DNA from 2 places in the Gottfriedia sp. NPDC057948 genome. Region 2 is predicted to be linked to the other one. Evidence: riboswitches for the same ligand, from Rfam matches in the RefSeq annotation. Region 2 holds a riboswitch; the other holds the start of a gene.
What was found. Region 2 has a riboswitch for thiamine pyrophosphate ahead of ACFVRR_RS20175 (thiamine phosphate synthase). Riboswitches for the same ligand answer to the same signal wherever they lie in the genome.
Positions count from the first base shown of each region.

Region 1: linked by a shared signal. The riboswitch ahead of thiD (bifunctional hydroxymethylpyrimidine kinase/phosphomethylpyrimidine kinase) and the one ahead of ACFVRR_RS20175 (thiamine phosphate synthase) in region 2 are both predicted to bind thiamine pyrophosphate.

Region 1 is NZ_JBHVPN010000002.1:354,550-360,698, reverse strand. It holds gene cytX (putative hydroxymethylpyrimidine transporter CytX) at 1-923, opposite strand, end outside; gene thiD (bifunctional hydroxymethylpyrimidine kinase/phosphomethylpyrimidine kinase) at 916-1,722, opposite strand; TPP riboswitch at 1,857-1,967, opposite strand; gene ACFVRR_RS05590 (FeoB-associated Cys-rich membrane protein) at 2,073-2,228, opposite strand; gene feoB (ferrous iron transport protein B) at 2,247-4,247, opposite strand; gene ACFVRR_RS05580 (FeoA family protein) at 4,241-4,471, opposite strand; gene ACFVRR_RS05575 (hypothetical protein) at 4,690-5,064, opposite strand; gene ACFVRR_RS05570 (FTR1 family iron permease) at 5,054-6,149, opposite strand, start outside.
Region 2 is NZ_JBHVPN010000018.1:11,004-17,152, reverse strand. It holds gene thiC (phosphomethylpyrimidine synthase ThiC) at 1-1,697, opposite strand, end outside; TPP riboswitch at 1,834-1,948, opposite strand; TPP riboswitch at 2,185-2,294, shown strand; gene ACFVRR_RS20175 (thiamine phosphate synthase) at 2,382-2,996, shown strand; gene thiO (glycine oxidase ThiO) at 2,980-4,071, shown strand; gene thiS (sulfur carrier protein ThiS) at 4,098-4,301, shown strand; gene ACFVRR_RS20160 (thiazole synthase) at 4,304-5,071, shown strand; gene ACFVRR_RS20155 (ThiF family adenylyltransferase) at 5,068-6,075, shown strand; gene ACFVRR_RS20150 (hypothetical protein) at 6,076-6,149, shown strand, end outside.

The DNA of each region.
Region 1 (6,149 bases), on a different contig from region 2:
AAAATAACGGCCAATAACGTTCCAATAGCTGTAACAATAAGGGCGATATGTTTTCCATTTAACTTTGGAAAGATGGTTGTAACTGATATTCCGGCAGAGTAAGCATCCATGAAAGTCGTTGTAACAGTTGCTAAGACGACGATACCAACTGCAAATAATCCTAGATTTGCACTCATTAAAACAGCAACCGGGTCTACTTCATTAAATGCTAATACTGCGCCTAGCCCAATAATATACATCCAAGAGCTACCAAACATATAACCTATAAAGCTACCAATCGCTCCATCTTTTGTTGTCTTCGCGAAACGAGTATAATCACTAATTAATGGAATCCACGATAATGGCATAATTACTGATAATTCAACGGCTGCACCAAAAGATAGTCCAGAAGTGCTTGGTTGAGTTAAGATTTTATCACTTTTAAAAATGACAAAACATAGCACAATTGTTAAAACAAATAGTAAACCAACCGCTAAACTATTAAGTTTTTTAGAAGCATTTTGTCCAAAGTACAACCAGATTGCGATTAATACTCCAATTACTAAACACCAAACCCATAGGTGGTCAAACCGATAATCTTTTATTGTAACTAAATTGATTGAGCGAGCTCCAGTTAAAATCATAATTGCTGTCCAGCCTAGTAACTGTAGAACATTCAAAATCGAAAACAAATAGCTACCATAGTTACCAAATGAAATTTTTGTAGATTCCATTGCTGATAACCTTTGCTGAGAACCAATGACTCCACCTAAAATTAGCAATAATGTTCCAAGTAAATGCCCTACTAAAATGGCCGTCAAACCTTTCTTAAAACCAAGTGGTGCTACTAGGGCACCAGTCATAATTTCTGCTACAGAAACTGCCGCACCAAACCAAAGTGTTGTAAAGTTCCACTTCGTCATTTTTGCATTTTGATTAGACATATTGGACTCCTGCCTTTTCATACAATGAGTAAAAATGATGTACAGGACCTACCCCTTTTCCGATTGAAAAGGAATGTTGGATTGCTAATGTTATATAATTTTTCGCCTCTCTAATAGCCTCATTTAATTCAAGTTCATTTGCTAAATTAGATGTAATGGCTGAAGATAAAGTACAACCTGTACCGTGGGTATTAATTGTATTAATTCTAACGCTATTAAAGCTTGTAAATTCGTCACCATTAAAACAAATATCGGTAGCCTCCCCCTCTAGATGACCACCTTTTACAAGGACGTTTTTAGCACCTAATGAGTGAATTTGAATAGCAGCTTCTTTCATCTCTTCAATGGTTGTAATTTTTCTTCCAGTAATGACTTCTGCTTCAGGAAGATTTGGCGTAATAACCGTTGCTAACGGAATCAATTCTTGAATTAAAGCTTCCTTTGCATCCGGACTTAATAAGTCAAATCCGCTTTTTGAAACCATAACTGGATCAACTACGATTTGCTTTGGTTTATATTGCTTTAATTTCTCAGCAATGACTTTAATCGTCTCTATTTGAGATACCATTCCAATTTTTACAGCATCCACTTTAATATCAGTAAAAATTGCATCTAACTGACTAGCAATCATCTCTGGTGTCATATCTTGTACTGCAAACACTCCTTGTGTATTTTGAGCAGTTACTGCTGTAATTACACTCATTCCAAAAACACGATGAGCTGAAAATGTCTTTAAATCCGCTTGAATCCCTGCACCACCACTTGAATCAGAGCCTGCTATCGTTAATACTTTCTTCAATTCTCTTCCCCCTATTTCATGAATAGAACTCTTTGATCTTACAGATAGAAGATGACACTTGATTTTAAATACAAAAAAGCACAAATCCCATAAGGACTTGTGCTCGAACAAATCAATGTTATGAATACAAAATATGTATTCTACGTTCACTTTCCTACGCTGGCATTATCCAGATCAGGTTAAAGGGTCAAAGACTTATGTGTCTTAATCTCAGCCGAACATTTACGGCACCCCTAGTACTATTCAATTATTAAAGTTTATTACTTTATCATCTTAATTAATCCTTCTACTTTATTCAAGTATTTAGACAGTTTACTTTAAATTTTATCTTTTTAGTTAATTCTATATTGCTATTTTGAATAATTTACAGTATCACAATTTGAACTACAAGTCTTTGCGATTGAGCAAGAGCCACATTTACCTTTTTTCGTTTTCTTTATATATCGTAAAAGTGTCCACCCTGCATATCCAAAAATAAGAGCTCCTATTATAATATTGACAATCATAAGTAGATACCCCTTTCTTTAATAGCCTAAGAGACTTCCAACTTGATAGATAATTAGCGCTAATATATACGCAATAACTAATGCATATCCAACTGAGAAATACGTCCATTTAGCTGAACCTGTCTCTTTACGAATTGTCGCAACAGTTGCAAGACATGGTACATACAATAAGACAAATACCATAAAGCTAAATGCAGAAAGTGCAGAAAACTGTGTTGACAATATTCCTTGTAAAGAATGTGCATTTGGCACATGATAGATAATATTCATGGCAGATACGACTACCTCTTTAGCCAAAAATCCTGTTAGTAAAGAAGCACCTGCTTGCCACGTCCCGAAACCTAAAGGTGCAAGTATTGGTGTAAGTATTCCACCAATCATTGCTAAAAAGCTATCATCCATCGAAACACCTAAACCACTTGGTCCCATATAAGATAATAACCATATTACTACAGAACCACCAAAAATAAACGTACCTGCTTTTCGAATAAATCCTTTACCTTTATCCCATGTGCTTCTAAATAAAGCTTTACCTTGTGGCATACGATACGGTGGGAGTTCTACGACAAATAATGAAAACTCACCCTTTAATATAGTAGATGAAAAAACCTTAGCTAATACTAATGCAACTACTATTCCGAGTATATAGAGTGAAAAAACAACTATTGCTTGATTTTTCGCAAAAAACGCGCCAACGAATAGTGCATATACCGGTAAACGCGCCGAACAAGACATTAATGGTGTTAACAAAATCGTGAGTAGTCTCTCTCTAGGCTGTTCAATCGTTCTAGCAGCCATAACTCCAGGTACATTACAACCAAATCCAATAATCATTGGAATAAATGCCTTACCAGTTAAACCAACCATTTCCATCGAACGATCCATTACTAAAGCCGCTCGAGACATATATCCAAAATCTTCAAGGAATGAAATTAGTAAAAACAAAATAAAAATTTGTGGAACAAAGACTAAAACTCCACCAACACCGGCAACAATACCATCAAGAACAACTGCTTTTATAAAATCAGATGCATGTATTGCATTTAAGCCGTTTGTTAGCCAGTCCGTTACAGGTCCTGATAAAAACCCATCTAATGCGTCAGATAAGGGTAACCCCAACCAATCAAAAGTAAGCTTAAACATTAAAAACATTGTAACTAGGAAAATAGGAATACCCAAAATTGGGTGTGTCACAAATCGATCAATGCGATCAGTTAATGTAACTGCTTCATTAGATTCTTTCTCTACAGAACTTCCAATTAATTTTGAAATGACTTCTTTTCTTATAGAATAAATCCATTTTGAAGGTGATACACCTTGTTCACTGTTTAATTGTGCCTCTGTTATTTTAATTACTTGGTCAATTTTACTAAAATCGTAGGATGAAGCGATAAATTCAATTACCTCTTTATTGCCCTCTAAAATTTGTATTGCAGTCCATCTTTTAGGAATAGATAAAGTTGAAGGTAATAGCGTCATAATATTTTTAATACCGTCTTCAATAATTATTCCATAATCAATTTCAAACTCAACTTCAGATTGAGGAATTGTCTCTAGTAATTCGTTTACCTCGTTTGTTCCCTTACCAGATCTAGCGTCAATTGGAATAACTGGTACCTGTAATATCTTTGAGATACTAGCAGGATCAACTGAAATTCCTCTTCTTTTAGCAACATCAACCATATTTAGACCAATAATCATTGATTTATTAAATTCTAGAAGTTGAAGAGTGAGCATTAAATTTCTCTCTAATTGAGCAGCGTCAACAATATTAATCATCCCATCAAATGTTTCATTTACAAAAAAATGCGAAACAACGGCCTCATCTTTTGAAAGAGGGCTTAGAGAATAGATACCTGGCAAATCAATTAGATTTCCAAGTTTATTTTTTATACTCCCTACCTTTTTTTCAACGGTAACCCCACTCCAATTTCCTACATATTGGTATGTACCTGTTAAATTATTAAATAGAGAAGTTTTTCCTGTATTTGGATTTCCAATAAGCGCTATATTTAACATATTTTTTCTACCTTTATCCCAGATGCATCATGAAATCGAATGCCAAGTGATTGTCCGCAATTTTCAATCATACAAGGCCCTTTGAACGGCATTGTACATTGTAGGCAGACCATAGCCCCTTCACTTATCCCTAGATCTAAAAGACGTCTCTTCACTGCCTCACCTAGTGATGACAAGTCCGTTATTTTTGCTTTTTCGCCTTTTTTTAATTCTGAAAGTAACATAAGTGATTCCCCCGGATCAAAACTTATTATATAAACAATTAATAATGATAATCCTTATCAATATCTTTATCTTAAGTGAAGACAAGTTAATTGTCTACCTGCTTTTATGAAAACGTTAACTTAAGAAAAAATTCCCAAAATTTCGTGAATAAAATCAAGAAAAAACCTACAAAGATATTTCTATGTAGGCTTTTTTAGAAAAAGATGATTATTGTTTATTATTTTAAATCTTTAACTTCTTTTAATACACTTTCTAATTCGTCACCAGCTTGGTTAAGTGTATCTGCATTCAATGGGGATACTTTTACTCCTGCTTCAATAATATGAAGTGGCGTTTCAACTTTTTCATAAAGATCTTTGTCTTTACCTTTTACCGAGTCTTCGAATTTTTCCCATGATTTTTCAAGCGCTTCTCCGCTATCTTTTGCCTTTGCTTCATCATTATTTGAAATTTGTGTTTTTAATTCTGAAATCGTTTTGATCATATCATCAGAACCAGTTTTAATTGCATTGTCTGTTTTCGTTCCACATGCAGATAAAGTTAAAGATAGTCCTAAAGCCATTGCTGCGACTAGTTTTTTATTAGATAACATTTTTCGTTCCCCCTGAATTTTTACTACTTTTATTATTATTTTTATTTGAGAATCTATTATAAATAACAGTAATACAAGCTATTAGCAACAAAATCATCTGGGGTACAAAGCTCTCCCAAGTTGAATAAATCGCAAAGAAATCAATTGTAGGAATAGGTGCCTGAGTCGCTGGAAGTAATCCAGATAGTTGTAAACCATGAATTCCCATGCCGGCAAATTTAAAGCATAAATAGAACATTAATATACTTGAAATAAGGAAAAACGGTCTCATTGGGATTTTCAGACCAACCTTTAAGATTAAGAAGCTTAGTATTGCTAAAATTGCAAATCCTAACCCAATTCCTATTAATAATGACGATAGTTTAATTGATGACGCCATTCCAATAAAGAATAATACCGTTTCAGTTCCCTCACGGAAAACTGCTAAAAACGCAAGAATGGATAAAGATAATAAACTACCTGTATTTAATGCTTTATCACTTTTAGTTTTAATATATTGTTGCCATTGCTTCGTATTAGATTTGCTATGTAACCAATAACTCATATATAAGAGCATGACAGCAGCAAATACCCCAGTCCAGCCTGCGATTAAGAAGTTGTTACTTCCAAAAGCACCTGCTGAGAATAAAACATTTACAATGACACCTAGAATGATACTGACAGTTAATCCCGTGCCAACACCAAACCAGATCCACTTACTTTTCTTTTCTTGTCCAGACTTTTTAATAAAACCTAGTAATGCTACAACTACTAGTAATGCTTCTAATCCTTCTCTCAGTAAGATAGTAATAGCATCGATCATTGTATAACTAGTTTTAGACGCTAATGGTAATAGATAATCACGCATATCTGTAATTGTTTTTGTAGCCGCTTTCACATCAGGCGTTTTAGCAGTTAGCATTGCATAAGAAGTTACCATGTCTCTTTCAGCGTCTGTGTACACTGTTTGAGATTGTGTTAATACAACACCTTCAATATTGATCCAAGATTTTCTAAATTGATCAATCTCTGAAGTTGCTCCTGATACATTGTTATCTTTTAAATCTGCTAAAGCTTTGTTTAATATTTCGATTAAATCTTCTACA
Region 2 (6,149 bases):
AGTTCTTCTTGTTTTACTTTATCTCGAATATCTTGTGAGATTCTCATACTACAGAATTTTGGACCACACATTGAACAAAAATGCGCTGTTTTAGCTCCTTCAGCAGGTAATGTTTCATCGTGATATTCAATTGCTCTTTCAGGATCAAGGGAAAGATTAAACTGATCACGCCATCTAAATTCAAATCTTGCTTTTGAAAGTGCGTCATCTCTTTTTTGTGCACCAGGGTGTCCTTTTGCTAAGTCAGCTGCATGCGCTGCTATTTTGTATGTAATAACACCTACTCTTACATCTTCTTTATTTGGAAGACCTAAATGCTCTTTCGGAGTTACATAACAAAGCATTGCAGTACCAAACCAACCAATCATTGCTGCACCGATTGCTGATGTAATATGATCATAGCCAGGCGCAATATCAGTCGTTAACGGTCCTAATGTATAAAATGGCGCTTCTTGACAAATTTCTAATTGTTTATCCATATTCTCTTTAATTAAGTGCATTGGTACATGTCCTGGTCCTTCAATCATAACTTGAACATCGTGTTTCCAAGCAATTTTCGTTAACTCACCTAGTGTTTCTAACTCAGCGAATTGTGCTTCATCATTTGCATCTGCAATTGAGCCCGGTCTCAGTCCATCTCCTAAAGAGAAGGTTACGTCATAACGCTTCATAATTTCACAAATTTCTTCAAAATGAGTATATAAAAAATTCTCTTTATGGTGAGCTAAACACCATTGAGCCAAAATAGACCCACCACGAGATACAATTCCTGTCACTCGTTTTGCCGTTAATGGGATATAGCGTAATAATACTCCCGCATGAATCGTAAAATAGTCTACCCCTTGTTCCGCTTGTTCGATTAGAGTATCTCTAAACACTTCCCAGGTTAAATCTTCAGCAATTCCATTAACCTTTTCAAGCGCCTGATAAATCGGAACTGTCCCTACTGGTACCGGCGAGTTTCGGACAATCCATTCACGTGTTGTATGAATATTCTTCCCAGTAGAAAGGTCCATCATCGTATCCGCTCCCCAACGAGTAGCCCATGTCATTTTTTCTACTTCTTCTTCGATTGAAGACGTAACCGCTGAATTACCTATATTGGCATTAATTTTCACATGAAAATTACGACCGATAATCATTGGCTCACTTTCAGGGTGATTAATATTCGATGGAATGACAGCCCTTCCTTTTGCAACCTCATCACGAACAAATTCGGCTGAAACATTCTCTCGAATCGCAATAAATTCCATTTCAGGTGTAATAATCCCTTTACGAGCATAATGCATTTGAGTAATATTTCCATTATCTTTTGCACGTAATGGTTTTCTTTTTAACCCTTTAAATACTTCAACATTATGTTGATCTGACTCTTTTCTATATCCATTATCTTCAGGCTTTATTTCACGTCCTTCATACTCTTCAACATCATTTCGTTCGATTACCCAGTTATGTCTAATCGCCTTAAGTCCCATTCGAATATCAACTGAGCTAGCTGAGTCTGTGTAAGGTCCACTAGTGTCGTATACTCTAACTGGAGCATTTTCTTCTTCGCCAAAAGTGCCAGTTGTTGGACTTAATTGAATCTCACGCATTGGCACCTTAATGTCAGGTCTAGATCCTTCAACATATACCTTCTTACTTCCTGAAAAACTAGACATGATGGAAAAATTCATTTCATTTACAGAATTGTTCATTTGATTTCATTCCCCTTTTTAATTAGTTTAAAAAGGACGAAATCCAATCCATTTAAAGCATGAAAAAAAGCCGGAATCTTATGTTTAAGACCCGGCTAAGTGTTAGCAAAACTACATTAATAATTATGTAATCATTAATGAAAATTTCTAACTTCCCCACGCTGGTATGAACCAGATCAGGTCCTGAGGGTTAAGAAACTTAATCACGTTTCTCTCTCAGCCCAATTAATTGGACACCCCTAGTCAATCTATTAAATTGTTCAAACTAAATATAAACCCATAAATTTAAAATGTAAATGTTTTTATTTCCCTAAATTTTTACAGAAACTCCAAACAAAAAAAATTTTTGGTTTTTTTATATTCCTAAAAACACTTGATTTCACTATACTTCAAGCCCAATTTCTGGTAATAAAATTGGACTAGTAAAAATAAATTTAGTATTGAATATTATTTTTTATATGCTATGCTAAGATTAATTTTCATACATATTCATCACTAGGGGATCCCTTGATAAGGGCTGAGAATAAGGTAGTTACTTTTAAACCCTCAAAACCTGAACAGGCTAGTACCTGCGTAGGAAAGTGGCGCATTTTTACTTTTTTCGCGTGTAATGTAACCACTTTCTTTTTTTAGGAAAGTGGTTTTTTTGTTTGAAAAAATTTTGCAAATGAAAGAGGCTGGGCCATGGAACTTATTGCAATTACAGATGATCAGCACTCAGTCAAAGTACTTGCTACAAAAATAATTCAAATAATCGATGCAGTCGACTATGTACATATTCGCGAAAAGTCGAAAATGGCAATTGAGCTACTATCACTCTTAAATCTACTAAAAATAAACAAGGTAGATATGAAAAAAATTGTTTTAAATGATCGTTTAGATATAGCTATTTTCTCTAACCTATCAAATATTCACTTACCGGGACATGGTCTTCCACTTGTTGATGTAAAAGAATATTTTCCTAATTTACGAGTAGGAAAATCAGTTCACACACTTACTGAAGCAATACAGGCAGAAAATGATAAAGCTGACTATATTCTGTACGGTCATTGTTTTGAAACAGAGTGTAAAAATGGATTAACACCTAATGGGATTGAACTAATTCCAGAAATGAAAAAAACGTTAACTATACCAATCTATGCAGTCGGCGGAATATTACCTGAACATATCCAAGTTCTAAAAGAGAACGAAATTGATGGTATAGCTGTCATGTCTGGCATATTTTCTGCCCGAAATCCTCTAGAAGCTGCGCTGCAATATTTTGAAAGGTGCAAATTCGCTTATGAACAAGAAATTTGATGTTGTAGTAATTGGTGGTGGAATAATAGGTTGTTCCATTGCTTATTATCTAGCGAAAGAAAATATTCATGTCGCAGTTCTTGAAGGACAACAAGTTGGACAGAAAACAACTAAGGCAGCTGCTGGAATGCTTGGTGCCCATTCCGAGTGGGATCACTCCGAGTCGTTTTTTACTTTTGCTAGAAATAGTCAATTAACTTATTTTCACCTTCAAGAAGAATTAAAAGAATTATGTGGAATTGATATTGAACTTAAAAAAGGTGGCATTTTCAAACTAGCTTATACAGATTTAGAAAAAAAACAATTAACTCCGCTACTCACTCAAACTTCGGCACTTTGGTATAACCAGGAGGAGTTAAAAAAACAGATACTTGGCATCCATCCAAACATCATTGGAGCAGCTTATATTGAAGACGATGTGAATGTATTACCTGTTTCTGTCTGTAATGCGTTTTGCAAAAGTGCTCAAATTTTAGGTGCATCTATTTTTGAATATACACATGTATTTCAGATTCAAAAAAATGATTCACATTATTTAATTAAAACAACAAATGGCGATTTTGAAGCAAAAACTATTGTGGTTGCAAGTGGCGTTTGGAGTAATTCATTGTTTGGACAGCTTGGATTACATCACGAAATTATTCCCGTTAAAGGTGAATGCATCTCGGTCAAAAGTGAAAAGGTTGCATTAAAGCATACTCTCTTCCATGAACAAAATTATATTGTTCCAAGGAATGACGGCCGCCTTGTCATTGGGGCTACGATGGTCGATAACGAATGGAATGAGAACCCTAGCTTAAAGGGGATTGAGTCATTAATACAAAACGCTAAAAAAATGCTTCCCGAAATTGAAGACATGAAAATTGATTCATTTTGGGCAGGATTACGACCGCGAACTCTCGACTATAATCCCTTTATTGGAACTCATCCAGAAGAGGATCAAATCTTATTTGCGACCGGCCATTTTCGAAATGGAATATTGCTTGCACCAGCAACTGGAAAATTAATTCGAGATTTGATCCTTAAGCGGAAAGTCAATCGTAACTGGATCGAAGCATTTAAAATCAATCGTTAATTTTAACTCTTTGGGGGTGTAATCTTTTGGAAATAAGATTAAACGGAAAGAATATTGATATTTCGAGCGAAACCTGTACAATTCAGGATCTGCTAAATAAATATCAATTAGAAAACCGAATTGTTATTGTCGAGGTAAATAAAGAAATTATTTATAAGGAACAGTATTCGTTAACTCATCTCTCTAACGGAGATTCTGTAGAATTAATACATTTTGTAGGTGGTGGCTAATTATGTTAAAAGTAGGAAATCATACGTTTCATTCAAGATTATTATTAGGAACAGGAAAATACCCTTCATTTGAAGTCCAGAAAGAAGCAGTTGAAGTATCGGAAGCCGAGATCCTAACGTTTGCTGTTAGAAGAATGAATATTTTTGAGGAATCTCAACCAAATTTTCTTGAACAATTAGATCTAACGAAATATAAACTATTGCCAAATACAGCTGGTGCAAAAACTGCTGAAGAGGCAGTTAGAATTGCACGATTGGCAAAAGCGTCAGGCTTGTGCGATATGATCAAGGTTGAAGTAATTGGGTGTGATAAATCATTATTACCTGATCCAATCGAAACATTGAAGGCATCAGAAATGTTATTAAACGAAGGCTTTATTGTTTTACCTTATACTTCCGATGATGTTGTGCTAGCAAGAAGACTAGAAGAACTTGGTGTACATGCGATTATGCCAGGTGCATCTCCAATCGGTTCCGGAAAAGGAATTATTAATCCATTAAATCTTAAATTCATCATTGAGGAATCGAATGTTCCTGTTATAGTAGATGCCGGAATCGGGTCTCCAAAAGATGCAGCTTTTGCGATGGAACTAGGTGCTGATGGAGTCCTTTTAAATACTGCAGTTTCTAATGCGAAAGATCCTGTAAAAATGGCCGTTGCAATGAAGCTTGCTATTGAAGCAGGAAGGCTTGGTTATGAGGCAGGAAGAATTGAAGAAAAAAATTATGGTGAAGCTAGTAGCCCAATCACAGGGTTGGTGAATTCTTGACAAACCGTTATGTAAAGCAAGAATTATTTTTAGGAAGAGATCGCCAATCAAACTTACAAAAAGCCAGTGCCATTATTATTGGTGTAGGTGCACTAGGCTCATCAATAGCAGAAATACTTGTAAGAGCAGGAATTGGAAATATAACAATTGTTGACCGTGATTACGTTGAATGGAGTAATTTACAAAGGCAATCACTTTATACTGAAGAAGATGCTAGAAATAAACTACCTAAAGTAATTGCAGCTAAAAATCGACTTCAACAAATTAATAGTGAAGTGTCCATTACTAGTTTAATAACAGATATTACTAGTCTTAATATTGAAGAGCTGATTAAAGGTCAAACAATCATACTAGATGCAACAGATAATTTTGAAACTAGAATGGTAGTGAATGATGCAGCAATTAAGCATAGGATTCCTTTTATTTTTGGTGCGTGTGTTGGAAGCTACGGCCTCTCGTTTCCAATTATTCCAGGAAAAACTCCTTGTCTTAACTGTTTATTAAATCATATACCAACTTTAAATATAACTTGCGATACAGTAGGAGTAATCAGTCCAATTGTGCAAATAATTGCTGCCTACCAAGTAACCTATGCCATGCAATATCTTACTAACTATGAACTTTTACCAATCTTACAATCGATTGATGTATGGAAGCATGAAAAGTCTGATATTAACATCGAAAAATTAAAAAATAAAAATTGTCCAACATGTGGTCCTATAAGAAGTTATCCATTTTTAAAAGATGATGACCATATGAAGTCATATGTTTTATGTGGAAGAGATGCAGTCCAACTAAGAGTATCATCTTCTAAAACCCCAACACTAACTAACCTGTCTGAAAGATTACAAGGGTTAGTAACTGATTTGATTGTAAATCCTTATTTATTGTCATGTACTTATGAAGATCATCGCATTGTTTTATTTAAAGACGGTCGAGCGATCATTCACGGTACAAAGGAACCATCTGTTGCTAAGGAACTCTATCACAAAGTTTTAGGTTGAATGACTTTTTTACAACAATATTTTACCAGAGTTTTAGTCGTTGGAACACTAGTTTCAATTGCATGGGCACCTGA